One region of the Citrobacter sp. C1 genome, then DNA from elsewhere that is predicted to be linked to it. Evidence: predicted binding sites of a transcription regulator. Region 1 holds the regulator's gene; the other holds the start of a gene.

What was found. The regulator PurR, encoded in region 1, represses purine synthesis genes. The targets are predictions, from matches to a motif close to CANGCAAACGTTTGCNTG.
Region 2: the regulator PurR is predicted to act here: its motif matches at 1,585-1,602, upstream of raiA (ribosome-associated translation inhibitor RaiA).

The regions. Positions count from the first base shown of each region.
Region 1 is NZ_CP115035.1:2,618,670-2,621,785, forward strand. It holds gene IB214_RS12625 (MFS transporter) at 1-62, opposite strand, end outside; gene cydH (cytochrome bd-I accessory subunit CydH) at 241-330, opposite strand; gene purR (HTH-type transcriptional repressor PurR) at 628-1,653, shown strand; gene punR (DNA-binding transcriptional activator PunR) at 1,671-2,582, opposite strand; gene punC (purine nucleoside transporter PunC) at 2,695-3,116, shown strand, end outside.
Region 2 is NZ_CP115035.1:1,279,019-1,282,134, forward strand. It holds gene pheA (bifunctional chorismate mutase/prephenate dehydratase) at 1-896, opposite strand, end outside; Phe leader region at 919-1,044, opposite strand; gene pheL (pheA operon leader peptide PheL) at 996-1,043, opposite strand; gene raiA (ribosome-associated translation inhibitor RaiA) at 1,148-1,486, opposite strand; gene bamD (outer membrane protein assembly factor BamD) at 1,756-2,493, opposite strand; gene rluD (23S rRNA pseudouridine(1911/1915/1917) synthase RluD) at 2,625-3,116, shown strand, end outside.

The sequences.
Region 1 (3,116 bases):
TCCGTCGTGCCGATACCAAACGCCCCTATCGCCAGCGCCAGTAGTGGATAATTTATTTTCATACAGCGACTCCGTAACGTCGAGCCGTAGCACGACACAGAATAAGAGTCAAAAGCATGACATTGATCGCAAAAATAATAAAGTTAACAAAAATGCAAAAGACTTTTGCTTATTTGCAAACAATAGCAGTGGGAGGACGGGTTGGCGGGATGAGGGAGATAGCTCTCCCTCGGCGATACATCAATGCAGCGCGGCGGTTAAACCACTGGCAACAATCAAACCCAGAACAATAATGGTGGTGACTAACGAAAATTTCAGATCGGTGCTCATCAAGTTTTCTCCTTTTTATTCCCACACAAAAAGTGATATTGCGCATTTTTGCACACTTGAAGGTAAAAATCTCTCACGATTTATATTGATAAATGCTTTTAACTCTTCCCCTTTTCGTAAAGATCAGACAAAATTCCACGCTTACTTGATTAGCGTACCGGCCATTGACCCCTTCCTGACGTTCCGTGTCGTTTTCCTGGCGTACCGCAACCCTGATGTTGCGCGAAGGGTGTGTGAAGGCAAACGTTTACCTGGAGTATTCTCAGGAACTTAGGATATGGTCTGGAGTGAGATGTAATGGCAACAATTAAAGATGTAGCGAAGCGAGCAAACGTTTCCACTACAACCGTATCACACGTAATTAACAAAACACGCTTTGTCGCGGAAGAAACGCGCAATGCCGTCTGGGCAGCAATTAAAGAACTACATTATTCCCCAAGCGCGGTGGCACGCAGTCTGAAGGTGAATCACACTAAATCGATTGGCTTGTTGGCGACCAGCAGCGAAGCCGCCTACTTTGCGGAAATCATCGAAGCCGTTGAGAAGAACTGCTTCCAGAAAGGCTATACGCTGATTCTGGGCAACGCGTGGAACAGCCTCGAGAAGCAGCAGGCCTACCTCTCCATGATGGCGCAGAAGCGCGTAGATGGTCTGCTGGTGATGTGTTCTGAATACCCGGAACCTCTGCTTTCCATACTCGAAGAATATCGCCATATTCCGATGGTGGTGATGGATTGGGGCGAAGCCAAAGCCGATTTTACCGATACGGTCATCGATAACGCCTTTGAAGGCGGTTATATGGCAGGCCGTTATCTGGTTGAACGCGGTCATCGCGAGATTGGTGTGATCCCAGGGTCTATGGAGCGTAACACCGGCGCCGGACGCCTGGCGGGCTTTATGAAGGCGATGGAAGAAGCGCTGATTAAAGTGCCTGACAACTGGATTGTCCAGGGCGATTTTGAGCCTGAATCCGGGTATCGCGCCATGCAGCAGATCCTCTCCCAGTCGCACCGCCCGACCGCCGTCTTCTGCGGTGGTGATATCATGGCGATGGGCGCACTTTGCGCCGCTGATGAGATGGGCCTGCGCGTCCCGCAAGATGTGTCGCTGATTGGTTACGACAACGTGCGTAACGCCCGCTTCTTCACCCCGGCATTAACCACCATTCATCAGCCAAAAGATTCGCTCGGTGAAACGGCCTTTAACATGCTGTTAGACCGTATCGTGAATAAACGCGAAGAGTCACAGTCTATTGAGGTGCACCCGCGCCTGGTAGAACGTCGCTCCGTGGCCGATGGTCCGTTCCGCGATTATCGTCGATAATCTGTTGTGCGGGAGCCTTACTCTGGCTCCCGCAGCCACTCTTTATTCAACGTTTCACTGTCCCCTAAATAGTCCAGCAGCCATCTCAGTGCGGGTGACGTATCGTTTTGCTGCCAGGTCAGGCAACACGCGGCATCAGGAAAGGGATTTTCAAGCTGTAGTGCAACCCATTTTCCGCTGTCGATCCACGGTTTGGAAAAATGCGTCGGCACCATCCCAACACAGAGCCCAGCCGATAAGCAGGTGGCAGATGACTCCCAGTCAGGCACTACCACCCGTTTTTGGTTATCCAGTAGCCAGGTAATACGTTTTGGCAACGTACGGGAGGTATCTTCTCGTACCAGCGACGGCCAGTTGCGCAACGTATCGTCACTGAGCGGTCCCGGCATCGACGCCAGCGGATGATGACTTGCCACCACGCAGTTCCAGCTCAACATTCCCATATCGCGAAACGTATAGCGCCCCCCTACCGGAATAGCCTGCGTCGCGCCAATCGCCAGCTCCACGCGCCCGTCCGATAACGCATCCCAGACGCCGTTAAACACCTCCTGAAAAACGATTAACTCCACATCATCAAAATGACGGTAGAAATCCACAATCATCTGCCGGGTCCGCTCCGGCCTGACAATATTATCGACGGCAATCGCCAGTTGCCCACGCCAGCCGTTGGCAATTTGCTGACATTGTTGGCGAGTGATCTGCATTTTTTTGATAACAGAACGCCCTTCTTTTAAAAACCACGCCCCGGCGGGGGTTAATTCCACATCCCGATGGCGACGTTCGAAAAGAGGCACAGCCAACCACTCCTCCAGTTGACGCACGGTATAGCTCACCGCCGAAGGCACGCGGTGCAACTCCTGGGCGGCAGAACTAAAGCTGCCGTTGCGTGCGACTGCATCCACCACTTCAAGGGAATATTCTGACCACATACTCTGCCTGCAAAAAATTTGAAATCAATAAGCAAATATTAGCGTTTCACAGCAAGAATTTCACTCACTACACTCAGCGGCACTGTTCTATTGCTTATAAAGAGAAATAATGATGCAACCTGGAAAAGGGTTTTTAGTCTGGCTGGCAGGTCTTAGCGTGCTCGGTTTTCTGGCAACGGATATGTATTTGCCAGCATTTGCGGCTATTCAGTCCGATTTGCAAACCCCAGCATCAGCCGTCAGCGCCAGCCTTAGCCTGTTCTTAGCGGGTTTTGCCATCGCGCAACTTCTGTGGGGGCCACTCTCCGACCATTATGGCCGCAAGCCTATTTTGCTACTGGGCCTCTCCATCTTCGCGCTGAGCAGTCTTGGCATGCTTTGGGTCGAAAACGCCACCGGCTTGCTGGTGCTGCGCTTTATCCAGGCTGTGGGTGTCTGTGCGGCGTCGGTTATCTGGCAGGCGTTGGTTGCTGATTATTATCCCTCGCAAAAAGTGAACCGTATCTTTGCCACCATTATGCCGCTGGTCGGGTT
Region 2 (3,116 bases), 1.3 Mb from region 1:
GTGGTTTTCGCCGGAACCTGGTCGGAAACATTAATAGCCTTGCGTGCAAGCACAACAAAACGGGTAATGTTTTGCGTCTGATTCGCTTCAATATGTTCAAGTACCTGCAGACCGTGCAGCACGCCACCGGCTTCGCTGCCCAACGCTGCCACGCGCGGTGAGTTCGCCTGGGCGACTTTTTCCATTGCCGCAGAGGTGCTTTCGGTATATTCGATCTTCCAGTGCGGATAACGATTGAGGAATTTGCTGCATTGCTGGAACGGTTGCGGATGGCTATACACGGTTTCGATGCTATTCAGGTCCGTAGTACCGGAAACCAGCACGCAGTGGTCGATAATAATGGTCATCTCGCCGACGATGGAGAGGCTGGTGTGCTGCAGCAAGTCGTAAACATCGTTGATCGCGCCAGAGCTGGTGTTCTCAATCGGCACGACCGCGTAGTCCGCCTGTCCGGTTTCGACCTGATTAAAGATATCGGCAAACTTGGCGCAACCGCTTTCAATAAATTGCTCAAAATGGCGAGCGGCATACTGACGCGCAGCGAGGTGCGAATACGAGCCTTTTGGCCCCAGAAACGCGACGCGGGCGGAGTGCGGATTGATTTTATTCAGATGCTGCTGCAGGAGCGCCTGCTGGGTGAGAACGGAATCTTCAATAATGAGCTGGAACAGGCGTGTGATGTAGTGGGCATCGAGGTGATGCACTTTACCCAACTGGATCAGTCGGTCCAGCAGATCGCGCTCGCGGTCAATATCGCGCACCGGACGATGAGAAAGCAATTTTGCTTTACCGACTTCGACGGCCAGACCACGACGCTCAGCCAGCAGGGCCAGTAATTTTTCATCCAGCGAGCTTATCTTATCGCGCAGCGCCAGTAATGGGTTTTCCGATGTCATAGTGTTGCCTTTTTTATTATCAATAAAAAAGGCCCCCCGTTGTGGGAGGCCTTATTGTTCGTCTTCGCATTATTTATCACACGACGAAACGCCTCCCATTCAGGGGAAGGTAAAAAAGAATGCGAAGAAGAACGGAATAAGTTTCATGTCAATTTCCTTTGGCTACGTCAGTTAAAGTACCTGTACTGTTTTCACCCTGTCAACAAAAAACGCGCCCGAAGGCGCGTTGGCGATACACTCAATGTAAGGGACTACTCTTCTTCTGCTTCGACGAAGTTGGCGTCTTTTACTGAAGTTGTTGCACGACGGGCTTCGCCTTTGTGCTGCACTTTATTGAGCTGCCGTTCCAGCTTGTTGATCAAATCGTTAATAGCGGTGTACATATCTTCGTGCTTAGCGCTGGCAACCAAATGTCCGTTCGGTGTATTGATGGTGGCGTCAGCAGTGAAACCCTGTGGCTCCTTGGACAGAATGATATGTGGATTAATCAGATGAGTTTGCCATTTTTCAAGTTTGGCGAGACGGTCTGCGACATGCTGGCGAATTGCCGGAGTAATTTCCATTTGTTTACTGGTAATGTTCATTGTCATAAATTTTACCTCTTGTCTTTCCCGTCTTGGTGATTCCAGCATACCTTTCCTAATGTCAAAATGTGTGATCTAAATCACATTATTTTGTCGCTTTTTGTCAAGAAAACCTTTTTGTGAGGCACCGCAGGAACAGGCGATCTTTTACTTGAGGAATACCTGAAAGCAGGCCATATTTGATAGGATGCGTTGCAGCTAAACCGCTTCAGTTACGGCGTAAACGGATAAAAAAACGGCAGCCCGAGGGCTGCCGTTTTGCATTCAGCGAGGAATCAGGTATTACTGCTGTTGGCGGCAATAATTTTCGCCACTTTTTCGGCCTGTGCAGTCATCTGCATCTGGCGATAGGCGTTTTCCATCAGCGGTAAAGCATCACGTGTTGCCTGGGTATCCGGGAAGTCACGCAGCATACCTTCTACGCGGTTCACCACAGCAACCCACGCGCCGCGTGCGGTGTAGTACTCAGCAACGGAGTACTCATATTTCGCCAGGCGATCTTTCAGGAATACCAGGCGCTTGGTGGCGTCCGTTGTGTACTGGCTATTCGGGTAGCCACGTACCAGTTTGGAAAAGTCATTAAACGCAGCTCGGGCGTGCTGTGGATCGCGATCGCTGCGATCAACACCAAAGAATCCTTGCAGTGCGCTATCATCCAACGCCATATTGGTCAGGCCACGCATATACATGACATAATCAATGTTAGGGTGTGTCGGGTTCAGACGGATAAAACGATCGATGGCGGCCTGAGCGAGCGGCAGATCGGCATTTTTGTAGTAGGCGTAGATGAGATCTAATTGCACCTGCTGAGAATAAGGTCCAAATGGATAGCGATTATCCAACGCTTCCAATTGCGTTATTGCCTGTTTCCAGTTACCGTCCTGCAGCTTTTGCTGAGCAGTCGCGTAGATTTCATTTGGTGGGTTATCGGGCACCTCTTCCTTTGAACCAGAGCAACCCGCCAAAAACAGGCTCAACGTGGCTGCTGCCACCAGGTATTTCATGCGCGTCATGACGTTTTGACTTTCCTCAAAATGTTTTACGGGAGATTCTCTGTTCCTGCTCCCGGTTAAGACCAGCTACAATAGCACACTATATTAAACGGCAAAGCCGTAAAACCCAACGTTAAACGAAGAAGCAGTTTATGGCACAACGAGTAGAACTCACCGCAACAGTCTCCGATAATCAGCTCGGTCAACGCTTAGATCAGGCTTTGGCCGAATTGTTCCCTGATTATTCGCGTTCTCGCATAAAAGAATGGATCCTCGATCAGCGCGTGCTGGTAAACGGGAATCTTTGCGATAAACCGAAAGAAAAAGTTTTGGGTGGAGAACGTGTCTCCATCAATGCTGAAATTGACGAAGAAATTCGTTTTGAAGCGCAAGATATCCCGCTAGATATCGTCTATGAAGATGACGATATTCTGGTCATCAACAAACCACGTGATTTCGTGGTACATCCGGGCGCCGGTAATCCTGATGGCACGGTATTGAATGCGTTACTGCATTATTACCCGCCGATTGCGGATGTTCCTCGTGCAGGTATCGTGCACCGTCTGGATAAAGACACCACCGGATTAATGGTGGTAGCAAAAACGGTTCCGGCGCAAACGCGTTTGGTCGAGTCGCTACAGCTG